DNA from 3 places in the Fictibacillus sp. 5RED26 genome. Region 3 is predicted to be linked to each of the others. Evidence: riboswitches for the same ligand, from Rfam matches in the RefSeq annotation. Region 3 holds a riboswitch; each other region holds the start of a gene.
The links. A riboswitch is a leader RNA that binds a small molecule or an ion and turns the genes downstream of it on or off. The one in region 3 is predicted to bind S-adenosylmethionine.
Positions count from the first base shown of each region.

Region 1 (6,437 bases), on a different contig from region 3:
AAAACGCAACAAGAACAAAGTAGATTGAGAATAACGTGTTATTTGATACACCAAGAGTATGAAGAAGTGTTCTAGTGTTGGTAATAATAATCAGTCCTCCCACCAATACTCCGAGTATGTGAGAAGGAATGAGACGGACTAACCATGCGGCAATAGGAGCTGCAATCACTCCTCCGAGCATTAATGCCCCTACCCACAGCCATTCTACTTGTTCCCAGCCGAGGGCGATGAAGAATCCAATTGAAGCAGATACAGCTACAGCAAATTCGCTCGTATCTACAGACCCAATCACTTTTCTGGTTTTCATATCCTGTTTTGCCATAAGGACCGGAGTGGTGACCGGGCCCCAGCCTCCTCCACCTGTAGCATCTAAGAAACCTGCTAATAATCCAAGTGGAATAAGTTGTTTCTTCGTAAAGGGTTTACCATTCGCTGTTGCTTTCTTTTCTCCAAGTTTAAACAGAAAACGATATAAGATATAAATCCCAAGGATAATTAGAAAGATAGAGATATATGGCTTTACTAGATCTCCAGGAAGGTTGCTTAAAAAACAAGCACCTACAAATGCTCCGATTGAACCCGGCAGAATTAACCGAGTAACAACTTGACGATCAACGTTTCCGAATTTAATGTGTGAAGCGCCGGATGCGGCAGTGGTTACGACTTCGGCAAGATGTACGGACGCAGATGCAGCCGCAGGAGCAATTCCCGCCACTAAGAGCAATGAAGTAGATGTAACCCCATAAGCCATACCAAGTGAACCATCAATCAACTGTGCAACAAGACCAATTAGAGCCAATACGATTAACTTTTTCATAATCTTCCTCCTCAAAATAAAAAGGCCCTTAACAAGAAGTGTTAAGAGCCTTCGGTTTACCGATCAGCGATACGGATTAAATTTTAGTTAATACTATATGATTCAAAAACATAAAAAGTCAACTGTTTGTTTAAATTTTTTGTAAAAATAGAAAAATGAAAAAATAGGTCTTGATATCCATTTCAGATATGTTATGATTTTATAAAATTTAAACTCTTATCCAGAGTGGTGAAGGGAACTGGCCCGATGAAACCCGGCAACCTGCGATTGTAAGGTGCTAACTCCAGCAGAATGTATTTACATTTTGGAAGATAAGGTAATATGTTTACCTCCACTATCTTTCCGAAATGGGAAGGTTTTTTTGTTTTTTGGCTTTTGTTGCTCTTGAAAGTGGTTGATATCCGTTCCAGGATGCTCGCTTTCCGGGGGGCGTGCGGTGAGCCACCTCGACACTTTGTGTCCTTAGGTGTCTCACCTGTCCCGCTGATCCCCCAGGAGTCTCGCACCTTGCACTCCAATCAACTTTTCAATGAAGCCAAAACATAAATCAACAAAAAACAACAACTTTTTGAAAGAGCCTTTGAAAAGATATGAATGTTAGAAAGGGAGGCAGTGGAGTGGCGAACGAAAATAGTGCAAACGATTTTCTTCCTCAGCTTCAACAAATGCTGAGCAGTATTAAATTTGGATCAATCACTTTGGTCGTTCAAGATGGAAAAGTGATTCAGCTTGAAAAGAACGAGAAGATAAGAATTAAATAATTCGCTGACTAGAAAACTAGAGGCGGTTTTAACGAATGGGCAAAGCCCTAAAAACGTTAAAGCCGCTTTTTTTATGGCGAAAAGGAGGTAGCAGATTGCTAACGTACGAAACATGGGACGAAAATACCCGTGATTTTGATAGTGAAAACCCCACAAAAGGCGCGCTGCATGCTTTGAAGTGGGCTTATGAAACGTATGAAGATGATCTGGTTTATGCGTGCAGCTTCGGAATTGAAGGAAGCGTCTTAGTGGATCTTGTTCATCAAGTAAAGCCCCATGCTCAAATTGTTTTCCTTGATACCCATCTGCATTTTCTAGAAACGTATGAAGTTATTGAAGAAGCGAAGAAAAGATATCCATCTCTTCGCATCAAATTGAAAACACCGACTTTATCTCTTGAAGAACAGGCGAGTAAGCACGGTGAAGAGCTTTGGAAATTAAATCCTAATCAATGCTGCACGATTCGAAAAGTGATTCCTTTAGAAGAAGAACTAAACGGAGTAACAGCCTGGCTTTCAGGTCTACGCCGTGAACAGTCACCTACCCGCCAGAACACGCAATTTGTTAATCGGGACGGGCGATTTAAAAGCATCAAGATTTGTCCGCTCATCCATTGGACGTGGAAGGATATATGGCGATATGCACATAAACATGACTTGCCGTATAACAAACTACACGACAATGGGTATCCAAGTATAGGCTGCGAGCCATGTACACAGGCAGCTGTTAACGCAGACGACCTTCGTGCCGGTCGATGGTCAGGTACAGGAAAACGAGAATGCGGGCTTCACGAGAATAAATAGAGAAATACTAGGAGGAGAGAGACATTATGAGTACGCCACATGGAGGGCAATTAATCACTCGGTTCAAGCCTGAAACACCACATTACAACCTTAAAAAAGAAATTATTCTTGATGCAACTGCACTCAGCGATCTTGAATTGATCGCGATTGGAGCTTATAGTCCTTTAAAAGGATTTTTAAACCAAAAAGATTATCAATCCGTTGTCCACGATATAAGGCTCAGCGATGGAACGGTTTGGAGCTTGCCCATCACGTTACCGGTAGATTCTGATACAGGATCAACACTTATAAGAGGTGAAGAAGTTCGTTTAACATACGATGGTGTAACCTACGGGATTCTTAAAGTAGGTGATGTTTATACTCCTGTTAAACAAATTGAAGCAGAGCGAGTTTATAAGACATCCGACCAAAATCATCCAGGAGTTAAGAAGCTGTTCGAACGACATTCTGTTTATGTAGGTGGCGAGATTACACTTGTTAGACGTATTAAGAAAAATTTGTTCCAAGAGTATCATCTCGATCCGAGTGAAACGAGAAAACGATTTAACGAATTAGGTTGGAGCACCATAGTAGGTTTTCAAACGAGAAATCCCGTTCACCGTGCTCATGAATATATTCAAAAAGCCGCACTTGAAATTGTAGACGGACTCTTCTTAAACCCGCTAGTAGGGGAAACAAAGTCTGATGATATACCAGCTGATGTTCGAATGGAAAGCTATCATGTTCTTCTAAAAAACTATTATCCTATTGACCGCGTGTTTCTTGCTGTATTTCCTGCAGCAATGCGATATGCAGGTCCTCGTGAAGCCATTTTTCATGCGATTGTCAGAAAAAATTACGGCTGCACACACTTTATCGTAGGTCGCGATCATGCTGGAGTAGGAAATTATTACGGAACGTATGAAGCACAAGAGATCTTTTCACAGTTTACAGAAGATGAGATCGGCATCCAAACGTTGTTTTTTGAACATAGCTTTTATTGCAATAAATGCGAAGGTATGGCTTCTTCGAAAACATGTCCACACCCAACGGAAGAACATGTCATCTTATCTGGAACTAAGGTAAGAGAGCTTCTTCGTAATGGAGAACTTCCACCTAGTACGTTCAGCCGAAAAGAAGTAGTAGAGGTATTAATAAATGGACTAAATCGAAATGATGCAAATCATAGAATAGGAGATTCAAATGAGCAAACCGCACAATATCATTTGGCACGATAGTTCAATTTCAAAAGAAGCTAGGCGAAAACAAAACAACCATTCCAGTTTTGTACTTTGGTTTACTGGTCTCTCAGGTTCTGGCAAATCAACTATCGCCAATACGCTCGCAAAAGAACTGTACGAGAGAAACATCCGAAACTATGTATTGGATGGAGATAACATTCGTAATGGATTAAACCGCGATCTTTCATTCTCTGATGAAGATCGAAGTGAAAACATTCGACGCATTTCTGAAGTATCAAAGCTTTTTGTAGATAACGGAACAGTCGTACTTACAGCTTTTATCTCTCCCTTTATACAAGATCGGGAAATGGCGAAAAGAATCGTTTCAGAAGAGGAATTTATAGAAATTTTTGTTTCATGTCCGATTGAAGAATGTGAAAAAAGAGATCCAAAAGGTTTATATAGCAAAGCGAGAAAAGGTGAAATTCCTGACTTTACTGGAATTGATTCACCTTATGAAGAACCGATTTCACCAGATTTCACCATATATACTAACGAACAAAGCGTTTCTGAGATTGTAGAGAGCATCTTAAATCTTCTGGAAAAAAGGAAGCTGATTTAACTAAATAAAAAGGAGAATGAGAGAATGGCATATGAAAAGACATGGGCAGAAAATCCGAAGATTAATAAGACCGAACAAAAAAAGCTCGTAAAAGACGGCTTGAAAATATTTGAAGATATTCCTTATTACGCAGAAAACGGCTTCTCCTCTATCCCAAAAGAAGAATGGGATAGTTTCAAGTGGGCAGGGCTCTATCTGCAGCGTCCTAAAGAAGATGGATATTTTATGATGAGGGTCAATGTTCCATCTGGCATTTTAAATTATGAACAAGTAAAAGCATTGGCTTATATTTGCAAAGATTACGGAAGAGACGTATTCGATATCACGACACGACAGGCCATTCAATTTCACTGGCTGACGATTGAACAGATTCCAGATATCTTTTATCGGTTAGAAGCAGTTGGGTTGTCGAGCGCGGGTGCATGCGGGGACATTACGCGAAACATCATGGGGAACCCAATCGCGGGCATCGATCCACACGAACTCTTCGATACCACTGAAATTGTAAAGGAAGTTTATGAGTTCTTTCAGCATAATGAAGATTTCTCTAATTTGCCGAGAAAATACAAAATGTCCATTAGTTCAAATGTGAACAATAGTGCTCATGCTGAGATCAACTGTGTAGCCTATACTCCAGCTTTTAAGGAAATTGAAGATAAAGAGATTCCTGGCTTTCACATAAAGATCGGCGGCGGTCTTTCATCTAGACCATTCTTAGCACAGCCCCTTGATGTGTTTATTGAACCGCATCAGGTCAAAGAAGTGTCGATCGCAATTACTACGATTTTCCGTGACTACGGTTATCGGGAAAAACGGCACCTTGCACGCCTGAAATTCTTAATGGCAGATTGGGGACCAGATAAATTCAAAGAAAAGTTATTAGAATATACCGGACCGCTTCACTCTAAAGGAAAAGATGCTCTTAAAACTTGGAACGGAGGTTACTTCTATGGCGTTCATCCTCAAAAGCAAGACGGATTAAGTTATATCGGCTTTAACATACCTGTTGGTCGACTTCATGCTGATGAAGTTTTAAAGCTTGCTGAAATTGCTAAGAAATACGGAAACGGTGAAATTCGAACGGTGAATTCTCAAAACTTAATTATTCCAAATGTGAAACACGAAAACGTCGACTTGCTTTTAAAAGAAAGCATTTTCAAACGCATTACTACTCAGCCTCTTTCTTTTATAGGACATTCCGTCTCTTGTACAGGGATCGAGTACTGCAACTTAGCACTCGTTGAAACGAAAGAAAGGATGCGGAAAATTGCTGAGAACCTTGATCAGAAAATAGCACTCGATGTTCCCGTTCGCATTCATATGGTAGGTTGCCCTAACTCTTGCGGACAGCGTCAGATCGCAGATATTGGTCTACAAGGTGTATTGTTAAAAACGAAAGAGAAGAAGATGGTTCAAGCCTTTGAGATCTATGTGGGTGGCACACTTGATGATGGAGGAAAGTTTAATGAAAAGCTTAAAGGAAAGTTTCATGCAGATTCACTTGACAAGGTACTTTTACGATTCCTCACTGTATTTAAAGAAAAGAAACTTCCATCCGAAAGCTTTTTTGATTATATAGACCGTGTCGGGTTGGAACATCTTCAAATAGAACTGGACCGAATCGCAGAAGAGTTAGAAGAAAAAGTCTCATAAAAGGGGGTCAAGCTATGTATTTATACCGTTTTGAAGTGATTTTGAAATCAGAGGTTATTCCTGTTGTGATAGCCGCTTCAACAGATGAACAGGCTTTTCAGTTGGTTGACATCGAGCTCGAAAAGTACTTTTTGAAACAGCCTGAAGTTGATGAGATCTCTCTTTATGAAAAGAAACGAATTCGTACGGGGAACGGCTTTGTGCTCTATGAACGTGAAACGATTTTAAATCCTTAAGGAGTGATGATGATGGGAAAAGTGTATCTTGTCGGAGCTGGTCCGGGAGATCCAGGGTTGATAACCGTAAAAGGTCTGCGTTGTATTCAGGAAGCGGATGTCATTTTATATGATCGATTAGTGAACAAAGAATTGCTCTCTTATGCAAAACCTGATTGCGATTTAATTTATTGCGGTAAACTGCCAAACTACCATTTCATGAAGCAAGAGACGATCAACAGTTTCTTAGTTAAACACGCTCAGAAAGGAAAAGTAGTAACTCGCCTAAAAGGTGGCGACCCCTTCGTGTTTGGAAGAGGAGGAGAAGAAGCAGAAACACTTGCCAAAAGCCGCATACCGTTTGAGGTCATTCCAGGGATAACATCAGGGATTGCAGCACCCGCTT
Region 1 is NZ_JACZDU010000001.1:1,437,063-1,443,499, reverse strand. Features, by position in the region: gene IHV10_RS07495 (sulfite exporter TauE/SafE family protein) at 1-817, opposite strand, end outside; SAM riboswitch class I at 1,031-1,135, shown strand; gene IHV10_RS22775 (YezD family protein) at 1,435-1,578, shown strand; gene IHV10_RS07485 (phosphoadenylyl-sulfate reductase) at 1,674-2,381, shown strand; gene sat (sulfate adenylyltransferase) at 2,408-3,598, shown strand; gene cysC (adenylyl-sulfate kinase) at 3,564-4,163, shown strand; gene IHV10_RS07470 (nitrite/sulfite reductase) at 4,188-5,816, shown strand; gene IHV10_RS07465 (DUF3906 family protein) at 5,831-6,052, shown strand; gene cobA (uroporphyrinogen-III C-methyltransferase) at 6,065-6,437, shown strand, end outside.
Region 1: another riboswitch for S-adenosylmethionine. It lies ahead of IHV10_RS22775 (YezD family protein); the one in region 3 lies ahead of IHV10_RS22450 (methionine ABC transporter ATP-binding protein).

Region 2 (6,437 bases), on a different contig from region 3:
AATCGGATTAAGAATAAAAACTAAAAAAGAAATTGAACCAGAGAACAGTGCAAAATAGGCACTGTTTTTTTACGTATTTTGTAGAGAGTTCCAATCTTTTGTATAATACATTTAGAATATCTAATACATGTGCCAGAGGAGACAATCATGAAATACGAAGATTTTAAAGAAATCGTGCACGGCAGAAGAAGTGTCCGAAAGTTTACGGATGAAGCAGTTGCTGAAGTAGACATTCATGAAATCATGGATTGTGCCCGCTATGCGCCGAGCGACACGAACTCACAAACGTGGGAATTTATCGTGATCCGAAACAAAGATAAAGTAAAGAAAATTGAAGAGATGACGTGGGATGCTATTCATAAATTGGCTGCAAGAGCTGAAGAGAACGGCAAAACGAAGGAAGCGAAATTGCTGACGCGCTCTTTCGGCCCTTATGCAACGGCGTTCTCTGGAGCACCTGTGCTGATTATCTGTTTAGCCACTCCTTACGAATCTAAGTTTCGTGAAAAAATATTTGATCCGATCGAACTTGCCGAAGAATCAGTCTGGGAAGAAGAAGGAATCAAGAGCAGCTGCTTGGCGATTCAAAACTTGATGCTCGCAGCCCATGCGCGCGGACTAGGGACTTGCCCGATGACTGGTCCCGTATTGCTTGCGCAAGATGCGATTCGAGACTTTTTAGAAATTCCGTCTAAGAAACAGATCAACATGGTTATTTCACTTGGACATCCACAAGATCAACCGAAAAAACTCGCAAGAAAAGCTGTAGAAGAAATCGTCACATATGTAGATTGATGACAATTGGTTCTGTAAAATTCTTAAAAAGCTCGTCCAGCGGCTGACAAGCACACTGGACGAGCGCCATATGAAAAGTGCAAGAATCACCGCTTTGAAATGCCCCCTTGAACCCCTCTCATACCCCTCTATAAGACTTCAGACCTACAATTAATCTTAAGAAAAAAGGATTTTTTTCGACATATACCGAATATATGTTTCATGTAACGTATTTTCAATTATAGAAAGAGGAACTTCTTATGAAAGAGACATTTGACTTGATTGATTATGCACTGCAAAAAAGTGGATTAGAGGAACTTAAAGATCCGACTCAGGTTCAGTATTTAGGTGAAGGGGCTTGGCATCTTGCTTATCTTGTTCAGCTACGCACTGGAGATGCTGTGGTTGTTCGTTTTCCGAAAACAGAGGCGTATGGAAAGAACGTTGAGTTTGATGAAGAAGCCATGCACTCAGAATATGCAGCGACTAGAGCATACTATGAGCTAGCAAACCAAGTTAAACCAGGAATCTGCCCTGCCTTTTTCAATTATCATGTAGAAAAAGGCAGAACGTTTACCGTGGAATCTTATGCGGGGAAAGCAATCAAGCTAGATCAACTAACGGTTGTAGAAGCGTTTCATATTGGAGCGGAAGTTGGTGAGTTCTTTCGCAAGATGAATACTGCACATCATGGCTTAAAAGGGTTTGGTTATCTCTCATGGAACGGTAAACATATTGCAGGCAAATTTCAATCAGATGTTTCAGAATCTATGAAAGAAGAAAACAATGAATACATAGATGATTTCAAGAAATTTATAGAAACGTATGAGGGGGCCATTTCTTCATCAGCTTTAGTAGACCTACATGCTTGCATGGAGGATAGAGAGATTACGGATCATACGGTTGTACTTACTAATCAAGATACATCTCCAGAGAATATATTGCTGCATTCAGATGGCACTGTCTGTTTGATTGATCCTGTACCAATCTTATATAGCGGAGATTCGCTTGCTGGGAATTTTCTTAATAATTATCGAACGTTGTTTCCAACATTTTTTAATGCACCGCGTTATGCACGACATGAATTTGATCGCTTTGAAGACCGTTTGAAAAGAATAGCTGACGGATTTTTAGAAGGTTATTCTAACGGAGATCTAGATGTAAAGCGTCGAGTGAAACAAGAAGAGTTTATTCAACTTACGGATCTAACTGTAACTCATTGGCAACTACTTCAGATTGATGAATTATCGTCCGAACAGAAAATTCGTTACGGAGAAAGAGAAGCCATTGCCAATCGAATAGCGGAACTTGTAAAAAAAATCGAAGAGTTTCAATGGTTTGATGAAAAAAGTGGAACAAAGTTAGCATAACCGGCATAGCATGGGCATAATCTTAATTCAAAGCTGACAGTTGAACACTCATTCATTTGTATAACTTTTATGATTTTTCAAAAAACGGTTGACTTTCTAAAACATCTTACTCTATAATCCTATTCAAGAACAAAGTAAACATCAGCACGTTAATGTGTTAAACATAATTTGAATATCTCTTATCCAGAGAGGCGGAGGGACTAGGCCCGATGAAGCCCGGCAACCAACAAACCACATTTGGTTTGGAAAGGTGCCAATTCCTACAGATCTTTTTTGATCTGAAAGATAAGAGGAGGACCAAAACCCTCTTCTTAGGAAGGGGGTTTTTCTTTTTCCCCTTATCATACTTCAAGCACAAACATCACTTAGTCACTTATTTCATTTTAAAAATTGAATATAGCAAAAGGGAAAAGCATTAATCTTTATCCCTAGTTTTCCTATAGATTTTATTTGAATAATGAGAAGGAGCGATTATAATGACAAAATCTTTTGACGGATACGATATTGAAACATTGCTATTACATGGGGGCCAAGCGCCTGACCCAACGACAGGATCACGAGCGGTACCTGTCTATCAAACTACTTCCTATGTTTTTTCTGATACAGACCATGCGCAAAGCCTTTTCGCGCTTGATGAGCCAGGAAACATCTACAGCCGAATCGGAAATCCAACTGTTGATGTTTTTGAGAAAAGAGTTGCACTTCTAGAAGATGGTGTTGCAGCTGTAGCTACTTCTTCTGGTATGTCAGCTATCGCGCTTGCCATCTTAAACATCGCACACGCAGGAGACGAAATTATTGCAGCTACGAATCTATACGGAGGTACTTACAACCTATTTTCTACTACTCTTCCGAAATACGGAATCAACGTAAAGTTTGTTGATGCAGAGGATCCAGAGAACTTCCGAAACGCGGTTACTCCAAACACGAAAGCATTTTTTGCTGAAACGATCGGGAACCCCAGTCTTAACGTATTAGATATTGAGGCAGTGGCAGATATTGCGCATGAAAACGATGTACCTCTAATTATCGATAATACATTTGCAACACCATATGTCACAAAGCCAATAAGCTTTGGAGCGGACATCGTAATCCACTCAGCTACAAAATGGATCGGCGGACATGGAACCGCAATTGGCGGTGTTGTAGTGGATGGAGGACGCTTTAATTGGAATTCAGATAAATACCCAGGATTCACTGAGCCAGATAACAGCTATAACGGATTAAGATACGCGAATGATTTTGGAACATTGGCTTTCGCGACTAAATTACGCGTTCAGCTTTTACGAGATTTCGGAGCTTGTTTAAGTCCACACAATGCATTTCTCCTTCTACAAGGTTTAGAAACACTGCATCTACGAGTAGAAAAACATGCGAAGAACGCACAAGAAGTAGCGGAGCATCTGGAAAAACATCCAGCAGTAGATTGGGTTTCATATCCTGGTCTTTCTTCGCACAGAAGTCATGAGCTTGCGAAAAAATATTTAAGCAACGGTTTTGGTTCGATCGTAAACTTTGGAATTAAAGGCGGGCGTGATGCAGGACGTAAGGTCATTAACAACATCTCATTATGGTCACATGTTGCAAATGTTGGTGATGCAAAATCATTGATTATCCACCCTGCTTCTACCACTCATCAACAGCTGAGCGGAGACGAATTAGTAGCAACAGGCGTAACAGAAGAACTAATTCGGTTGTCGATCGGACTTGAATCCGTAAAAGATCTTACGAATGATCTTGATCGTGCGATACAAACGGCTACAGGAATCGGAGCGGATAAAACAGAAATCACGATTAATGACGAAGGTGTCATTCGTTGGGCATTGCAATCATCACTTTATAGAGCAGTTGAGAATGGACAGGAAATTCAACGACCTAAGACGCTAGCGATCGTGGGACTCAGTTCCAATCCTGCAAGACCTAGCCATCGATTAGCTAGAAAGATGCAGCGACTTGGCTATAAGATCGTTCCTGTTAATCCAAGAGAAACCGAAGTGCTTGATGAAAAAGCGTATCCAGATTTAAAATCCATTCCGTTTCCGATAGATGTTGTTCAAGTATTTAGAAGTCCAGAAGCAGCGATCGAGCTCGCAAAAGAAGCAGCGGTCACACAACCAAAAGTGTTCTGGCTGCAAGAAGGTGTCATCTCACCAGAGGCTGCAAAAATCGCGAAAGAAGCTGGTATTGATGTGGTGCATAACAGATGCACGTATAAAGAAGCACAACGACTAAGAGGTACCATTTCAACGTATGCGTGTGAACTTTAAAAATAGAGATAGCCGATTCATTTTTAGGTTTTGCTTTAATGATTCTTTGCTTGTTGATTGTAGTGCAAGGTGTGAGACTCCTGGAACGGGAGTCAACGACTTTCAAGAGTAACTCAAAAAATAGCCATACAAAAAGAGAGAAACGTGGAGGGAAATACATGATGAAGATTTGGCAAAAAGCAGCACTGGCTTTAAGCATAGCAGGCGCTTTAGTGTTAGCGGGCTGTTCCAGCAGTGCTAAAGAAGGTGAGAAGCCGGAGAAGATTAGACTTGATTATGCCTTTTACTCTCCAACAAGTCTAGCACTCAAAAAGTTTGGCTGGGCAGAAGAGACATTCAAAAAAGATGGCATTGAAGTGGAATGGGTTCAGAGTCAGGGAAGTAATAAAGCGCTCGAATTTTTGAATTCAGATAGCGTTGATTTTGGATCGACAGCTGGTGCCGCAGCTTTAATCGCAAAAGACAAGGGTGCTCCGATCGAGTCAGTCTATATCTATTCTCAGCCAGAATGGACAGCACTTGTCGCGGCAGATGGATCAAAGATTAAAGATGTAAAGGATCTGAAAGGTAAAAAGATAGCGGCGACGTTTGGTACAGACCCGCACATCTTTCTACTCCGAGCACTTGCAGATGCCGGCCTTTCTGCAAAGGATGTACAAATCGTAAATTTACAACATGCAGATGGTGCGAATGCTCTATTAAAAGGGCAAGTGGATGCTTGGGCTGGATTAGATCCACATATGGCGAGAGCAGAAATCGAATCCGGTGCTCAATATATTTACCGCAATCCAGATTTTAATACGTATGGCACGTTAAACGTACGCTCTGAGTTTGCAAAGAACCACCCGAAACAAGTAGAACAAGTCATTGAACTTTACGAAAAAGCAAGGAAATGGACGATTGAGAATCCAGAGGAAGCAACAAAACTTTTATCTGAAGAAGCGGGGATTAAAGAAGATGTCGCAAAAAAACAACTGCAACGAAACAACTTCGAGGAACCTGTTCCAGGATCACAGCACGAAAAAGCTATATCGGCTGCAGGCGAAGTTCTCCAAACAGAAGAGATTGTCAAAAAAGATACTAACATCGAAGATCTTGTAAAGAAATTAATCAATCCGAAGTTCGCAGAAAAAGTAATCAAACAATAAGGAGAGAGAGGAGGAAGTGTCGATGATTTCTGAAACACATAAGTGGAAAGTAGCACAGAGAGCTTCCCCTCAAAAGCTCTCATCATCTAAAGGCATATTCCAATTAGGTAGAGGAATTCTTATTGGTTCTATCTTGCCTATCATTTTATTAGTTGGGTGGGAAATAGCAGCTAGAATGGGACTACTAGCTGCGCACCTGCTGCCTGCACCAACCATTATTTTAGAGAAAATAATTAGCATGTATCAAGATGGCTCCCTGTTTGGTCACATCTCTATTACACTGACCCGGGTATTCTTAGGGTTTGCGATTGGAACGGTAGCGGCGGTCGTGATCGGTGCGATTGTTGGTTATGCAAAAACAGCAGAAAGACTTTTAGATCCGTTGTTTCAAGCGATTCGTTCTATCCCTTCTCTTGCCTGGGTACCACTCTTTATTCTTTGGATGGGGATTGGCGAACCTTCTAAGATTTCTTTAATCGCAGTAGGTGTATTCTTCCCTGTCTATTTAAATATTGTGGCAGGGATCCAAGGGGTGGATCGTAAGCTCATCGAGGTAGGAAGAATTTATAAGTTAACACCTTATCAGCTAACGAAACGCATTATTCTGCCTGCTGCATTGCCGTCATTCATCACAGGTATGCGCAGCGGCTTAGGTTTAGGGTGGATGTTTGTAGTAGCCGCAGAGCTTATGGGTGCAAGTGAAGGATTAGGCTATCTGCTTGTGGTAGGTCAGAACACGTACTCACCTGATACGGTAATTGCGAGCATCTTGCTATTTGCAATCTTAGGAAAGATAACGGATGCCGTACTAAAATGGATCGAACGCCGTTCGTTAAAATGGCAAGATAGTATAACCAATCAAGGATAGAAGGAGGGGA
Region 2 is NZ_JACZDU010000001.1:295,848-302,284, forward strand. Features, by position in the region: gene IHV10_RS01570 (hypothetical protein) at 1-58, shown strand, start outside; gene IHV10_RS01575 (nitroreductase family protein) at 148-795, shown strand; gene IHV10_RS01580 (hypothetical protein) at 1,035-2,144, shown strand; SAM riboswitch class I at 2,321-2,436, shown strand; gene IHV10_RS01585 (PLP-dependent aspartate aminotransferase family protein) at 2,621-4,411, shown strand; gene IHV10_RS01590 (aliphatic sulfonate ABC transporter substrate-binding protein) at 4,570-5,559, shown strand; gene IHV10_RS01595 (ABC transporter permease) at 5,582-6,427, shown strand.
Region 2: another riboswitch for S-adenosylmethionine. It lies ahead of IHV10_RS01585 (PLP-dependent aspartate aminotransferase family protein); the one in region 3 lies ahead of IHV10_RS22450 (methionine ABC transporter ATP-binding protein).

Region 3 (6,437 bases):
GAGTTAATTGGTGAAACAGAAGCTTTGAAATCTAAGCGTAACGAGGTTTCTAAGCAAGTTGCAGAATTCAAGCGCGAGAAAAAAGACGCGGACCACCTGATCACAGAGATGCGCGAAGTAGGTGACAAGGTCAAAACGATGGATGAAGAGCTTCGTCAAGTAGAAGAAGATCTTCACGGCATCATGCTGACGTTACCTAACATACCGCATGAAAGTGTTCCTGTAGGTGATACAGAAGATGATAACGTACCTGTACGTCACTGGGGAGATGTTCCTGAGTTTGCTTTTGAAGCGAAACCACACTGGGATATCGCGACTGAACTAAACATCGTTGATTTTGAACGTGGAGCAAAAGTAACAGGCAGCCGTTTCGCATTTTATAAAGGATTAGGAGCTCGTTTAGAGCGTGCACTTATCAACTTCATGATGGATCTTCACGAAGATGAGCATGGCTACACAGAGGTGCTGCCTCCGTACATGGTTAACCGTCAGAGCATGACAGGAACAGGTCAGCTTCCAAAGTTTGAAGAAGACGCGTTCAAAATTCGTGAAGAAGATTATTTCTTGATTCCAACTTCTGAGGTTCCTGTAACGAACATGCACCGAGAAGAGATTCTAACAGCTGACGAACTTCCGATCACATATGCGGCGTATAGCGCTTGTTTCCGTTCTGAAGCGGGATCTGCAGGACGCGACACGCGTGGTTTAATCCGTCAGCATCAGTTCAACAAAGTAGAGCTTGTTCGCTTCGTTAAACCTGAGGATTCTTATGAAGAGCTCGAGAAGCTTACAGGACACGCTGAAAAAGTCCTTCAGCTGCTCAACCTTCCATACCGCGTACTCAGCATGTGTACAGCTGACCTAGGATTCACAGCAGCTAAGAAGTACGATATCGAAGTATACCTTCCAAGCTACGGAGAGTACCGCGAGATTTCTTCTTGCTCCAACTTTGAAGATTTCCAAGCGCGCCGTGCTCAAATTCGCTTCCGTCGCGATGCAAAAGGGAAGCCAGAATTCGTTCACACGCTAAACGGATCTGGACTTGCGATTGGTCGAACAGTAGCTGCTATCTTAGAGAACTACCAACAAGAAGATGGCACTGTAGTCATTCCAGAAGTTCTCCGTCCTTATATGGGCAACAAAGAAGTAATTAAGTAAAAAGTGAAAGAAGCTGACTCTTAAAAGGTATCCCAGAGGGACTTTTAGAGTCAGCTTTTATCTATTAATGGGTGTAAAAGCTTCATTATCGGTGGTCCGAACAAGTTTCCAGGTGGTGGGAAGAGTTCTAGCGGTGAAAATTTATGATTCATAGGTGAAAGTCAATGGATCACAGGTGGACAGCACTGTTTTATCGGTGAACGTGTAACAAATATAAGAACACGTACCGTAAAAGCATACCTACAAAAGAAACAAATAAAAAATCAAAAAAAGTTTTTGAAAACCGTTGACACTATATTTATCAGCATGTTATTATAGTTCTTGTCAGTCACACGGAGGTATACCCAAGTCCGGCTGAAGGGATCGGTCTTGAAAACCGACAGGGGTTTAACGACCCGCGGGGGTTCGAATCCCTCTACCTCCTCCATATACATATTCAACCTCATCTGAGTTTATCGGATGAGGTTTTTTGTTGTGTTTTTTCTTTTTAAGAATTGAATCATACACATTCAAAAACACCGATAGAAAACCCTAAAATATTTCAACCATTCATATCAACGAATGTAAGCGCTAACACTTTAAAGTGATAAAATTTAGTATTGACAGAACTTTTAGACAGGGCGTATGATGACAACTATAACTTAATTCAATAATGCAATACTTATTCAGAGAGACCGAGGGATCAGGCCCTATGACGTCCGGCAACCTCCATTAGGAACGGTGCTACTTCCTGCAGAATGATGATTCATTCTGGAAGATAAGTCGATGTTTACTTATTCGCCCTCTTCCATGAAATGAAGAGGGCTTTTTTATATTGTAAGGGGGATGACATATGATCGAGATCAAGGACGTTACGAAATTATATAAAGTAAAAGGCAAAGAGATCGTCGGAGTGAAGAATGTGTCACTGACGATCGACAAAGGTGAGATCTTTGGCATTGTAGGATATAGCGGTGCTGGGAAGAGTTCGTTGCTGCGATGTCTTAATTTATTGGAAAAACCAACATCAGGAGAAATCAAGATCGATGGCATCTCGATTACGAAGCTCGGGAAAAAGGAGTTACGCGAGGAGCGTCTTAAGATCGGTATGATCTTTCAGCACTTTTATTTGATTAGTGCGAAGACCGTTTTTGAGAACATCGCTTTCGCTTTAAAAGCAGCTGGGAAAACGAAAGAGGAGATCACCAGTAAGACCAACGAGCTTTTAAAGATGGTGGGATTGGAGAATCAAAAAGATCAGTACCCTTCTCAGCTGAGTGGGGGGCAGAAACAGCGAGTAGGTATTGCAAGAGCACTTGCCAATGATCCGAAGGTTTTGCTTTGTGATGAAGCTACTTCAGCTCTTGACCCGAACACGACGAAATCGATCCTTTCCTTACTGAAATCCATCAATAAAAAGTTAGGCATTACGATCGTGTTGATCACGCACGAGATGGAAGTCGTAAAAGAGATCTGCCACCGAATGGCGATCATGCAGGATGGAGAAATCATCGAGTCAGGTGACGTGTACAACATTTTTGCTAATCCAGAAAAAGAGCTCACAAAAACGTTCATCAGTTCTGTAATTCAAATGGATCTGCCAGAACCTCTTCTGAAAAATAGAAAAGGAACTGTGATTAAGATACAGTTCAAAGGAGCCATTGCAGAAGAGGCTGTTGTTTCTGAGCTTTTCCAAAACTTTAACGTAAAAGGGAATATCCTTCACGGAAAAATCGAATATATTCAGGAAACACCGCTTGGTATCTTCATTATGGAACTAGTCGGTGAAGAGGCAGAAGTGAAGCGAGCGATCTCATATATTGAGAGTCGTATAGAAAATCTTGAGGTGGTGAAAAAAGTTGCTTGATTCTATTTTGAATATCCTTCCAGATCTGAATAAAGCATTTTTTGAAACGTTATATATGGTCGCTATATCACTTGGTGTTTCATTAATTGTAGGATTACCTCTAGGAATTATACTGTTTGTTACCGACAAAGGATTGTTATTTGAAAATGTGTGGATCAAGCAGATAGCGGGCATTCTTGTGAACTTGATCCGCTCTGTACCATTCATCATTTTATTAGTCGCGTTGTTACCATTAACACAGCTCATTACCGGAACAACCATCGGACCAACTGCAGCCTCAGTTTCTCTATCCGTTGCAGCCATCCCATTCTTTGCGCGGCTCGTAGAAACCTCTTTACGAGAGATTGATAAAGGTGTGATCGAAGCGGCCGTTGCAGTAGGCGCTACGCCATGGATGATCATCCGTGAAGTTCTACTACCAGAAGCGAAGCCAGGAATCGTTCAAGCGATAACAGTAACAGCTATCAGCTTGCTAGGCTATTCAGCCATGGCAGGTATCGTCGGCGGCGGAGGAATCGGAGACTTCGCCATCCGCTTCGGCTACTACCGCTACGACAATACAATCATGCTCACAACCGTAATCCTATTAATCGTAATCGTCCAGCTCATGCAAGTCATCGGAGACGGTGCAGCAAAGGCTGTAAATAAAAGATAAATTTATTTACTAAAGGTAAGACGAGGATAAATTTATCTTTAAAGGTTTAGGTTATAGGTTTAAAAAGACTTCATTGAAAAGTTGATTGGAGTGCAAGATGCGAGACTCCTGGGGGATCAGCGTGCCTTCTACATGAATTAACATCTCGCAAGGCATGCGACGAGGAAGCTCACTTCGGTAGTAATTCTTGTAGACGCAGGAGCAAATCTTAAAATGCATAAGATGGCTCACCGCACGCCCCCCGGAAAGGGAGCATCTGGAACGGAAATCAACCGCTAAAAAAACATCATGTAATAACAAAAATAATTTTTAAAGGGGATCATCATGAAAAAAATCATACTTACACTACTAACAGCACTGCTTGCCTTCGGCTTAGCAGGATGCTCATCTTCATCAGATGCATCAAAAGACAAAGAAGTAACCTTAGGAGCAACAGCAGGACCTTACACCGACATGGTCAACAAAGCCATCAAGCCCTCACTTGAGAAAAAAGGGTATAAAGTAAAAGTCATTGAATTCAGCGATTATATTCAACCAAACATGGCATTATCAAAAGGGGATCTAGATGCTAACCTTTTTCAGCACAAAGTGTACATGGAGAATTTCGCAAAAGAAAAGAACTTAAAGCTTTCAGAAGTTATCATCGTTCCAACAGCACCGATGGGTCTCTATTCTGAGAAATTCAAATCCGTTAAGGACATAAAAGAAGGCAGTACGGTCGCAATACCGAATGATCCTGTTAACTTAGCACGTACGTTGCTCATGCTTGAAGATGCTAAACTGATCACCATTAAAGAGGGAATCAATGAACTGACAGCTTCCGAAAAAGATGTTAAGGATAACCCTAAGAAGCTCGTGTTCAAACCACTAGAAGCCGCACAGCTTCCACGTGCTGTTCAAAGTGCAGATGTTGCAGCTGTGCCTGGTAACTTTGCACTCGCAGCAAAGATGGACTTGTTGGATGCGATCCAATTAGAGAACATGCCCGACACGTACCGTAACCGTGTTGTGGTGAACACGAAAGATGTTGATTCTGCTTTTGCAAAAGATATTAAAAAGGTAGTGGAATCGAAGGAGTTTGAAGAAGTGATCGATAAGGAGTTCGAAGGCTTTGGAAAACCAGAATGGATGAAGAAATAAAATCAAACAAAACCCCGGGCTCATTAGAATGAGAGCCGGGGTTTTTATGTTTATAAGCGAACTTCTCGTTTCGCTTCAATTTTTTGTGCGATCTTTTCTACGATGTGATCGATGGATTCTGGATTGTCTCGAAGATCATAGTCGTTAATATTCACACGGAGCACAGGACAAGAATTAAAAGAAGCGATCCACTTTTCATAACGGTCGTACATCTCTTCCCAGTAGGAAACCGGTGTTTCTTGCTCCATCTTACGTCCGCGTTTTTGAATACGAGCTAAGATATCATCTAGAGAGCCTTCTAAATATATCAAACAATCAGGCTGCGGGAAGTATGGCGTCATGACCATCGCTTCAAACAGATGTGTATACGTCTCGTAATCCACATCAGACATGTTGCCTTTATCAAAGTGCATACGAGCGAATATACCCGTGTCTTCATAAATGGAACGGTCTTGAACAAATCCTCCGCCATAATCGAACATTCTTTTTTGCTCTTTAAAGCGTTCTGCTAAAAAGAAGATCTGCAGGTGGAAGCTCCAGCGCTTAAAATCATGATAAAAGTTTTCTAAGTATGGGTTGTTATCCACTTTCTCCATGGATGTACGAAACTTTAATTTTTCAGCAAGTGCATTTGTAAATGTAGATTTACCCGCACCTACCATACCTGCCACTGTAATGACAGCGTCGTTTGGGATTCCGTATTGTATGAGTTTACTCATCGCGCAACTTCTCCTTTTTTCAGAGTTGCATCGATTAAGGAAAAGATCTTCTCTTTATCCGCTTCATACGCAACAAAATCTAAATCATCTCCGTTAAACGAGAGTACAGGAATCTCCGGGTGCTGCTTTTTAAAGGCAGTCATGAACGTCTCGTAATCTTCAGCTAGCTGTTCTAAGTACGCCGGCTCCATATTTTGCTCGATAAAACGTCCACGCTTACGTACGCGGTCCAGCAACGTATCAAGACTAGCGTTTAAATAGATGATCACGTTCGGTACAGGCATATCCTCAGTAAGGATATCAAAGCACTGCATGTATTTATGAAGATTTCCGTCTTTTAGCGTTCGACCGGCAAAAATACGGTTCTTAAAGATATGATAATCAGAAACGACAGGAATCTGTTTAGATAGATACTGCCCTTGAATCTCTTCAAGCTGTTTATACCTGTTGCAAAGAAAGAACATCTCGGTTTGAAAACTCCACTCATCAATGTTGTCGTAAAATTTTCCGAGAAAAGGATTCTCCTCTACAATCTCTTTCAATAATTGAAAGTTATAGTGCTCAGCAATAGCTTTTGCGAGCGATGTTTTCCCTACGCCAATCGGCCCTTCAACTGCGATAAAGGGGGTTGAACTCATCTTCCTTTTCCTCCCTTATAAATGACAAACGAAAAATTACAGACAAAGAATATTGTAGCATACGTTTGGAAAAGGTGGTGAGATTATCGGTAAAAAGTTAATGGTAAATATGCTATTTAGTACATCATTTTATGTTTGTTTTCTTTTGCCTGATCGATGATCGCTCGTAAATTTAAATCGTTGCTCATGCTGATATCAGCATTTAATGTCTTTTCCATCAATATTAAAGCTCTTTCGTTATCTTCTTCTATATTAGAAGCCGAACAATCAGATGGTGCAAA
Region 3 is NZ_JACZDU010000016.1:5,042-11,478, reverse strand. Features, by position in the region: gene serS (serine--tRNA ligase) at 1-1,158, shown strand, start outside; tRNA gene IHV10_RS22455 (tRNA-Ser) at 1,493-1,585, shown strand; SAM riboswitch class I at 1,817-1,922, shown strand; gene IHV10_RS22450 (methionine ABC transporter ATP-binding protein) at 1,991-3,004, shown strand; gene IHV10_RS22445 (methionine ABC transporter permease) at 3,060-3,659, shown strand; gene IHV10_RS22440 (MetQ/NlpA family ABC transporter substrate-binding protein) at 3,984-4,799, shown strand; gene IHV10_RS22435 (deoxynucleoside kinase) at 4,850-5,518, opposite strand; gene IHV10_RS22430 (deoxynucleoside kinase) at 5,515-6,156, opposite strand; gene IHV10_RS22425 (isochorismatase family cysteine hydrolase) at 6,273-6,437, opposite strand, start outside.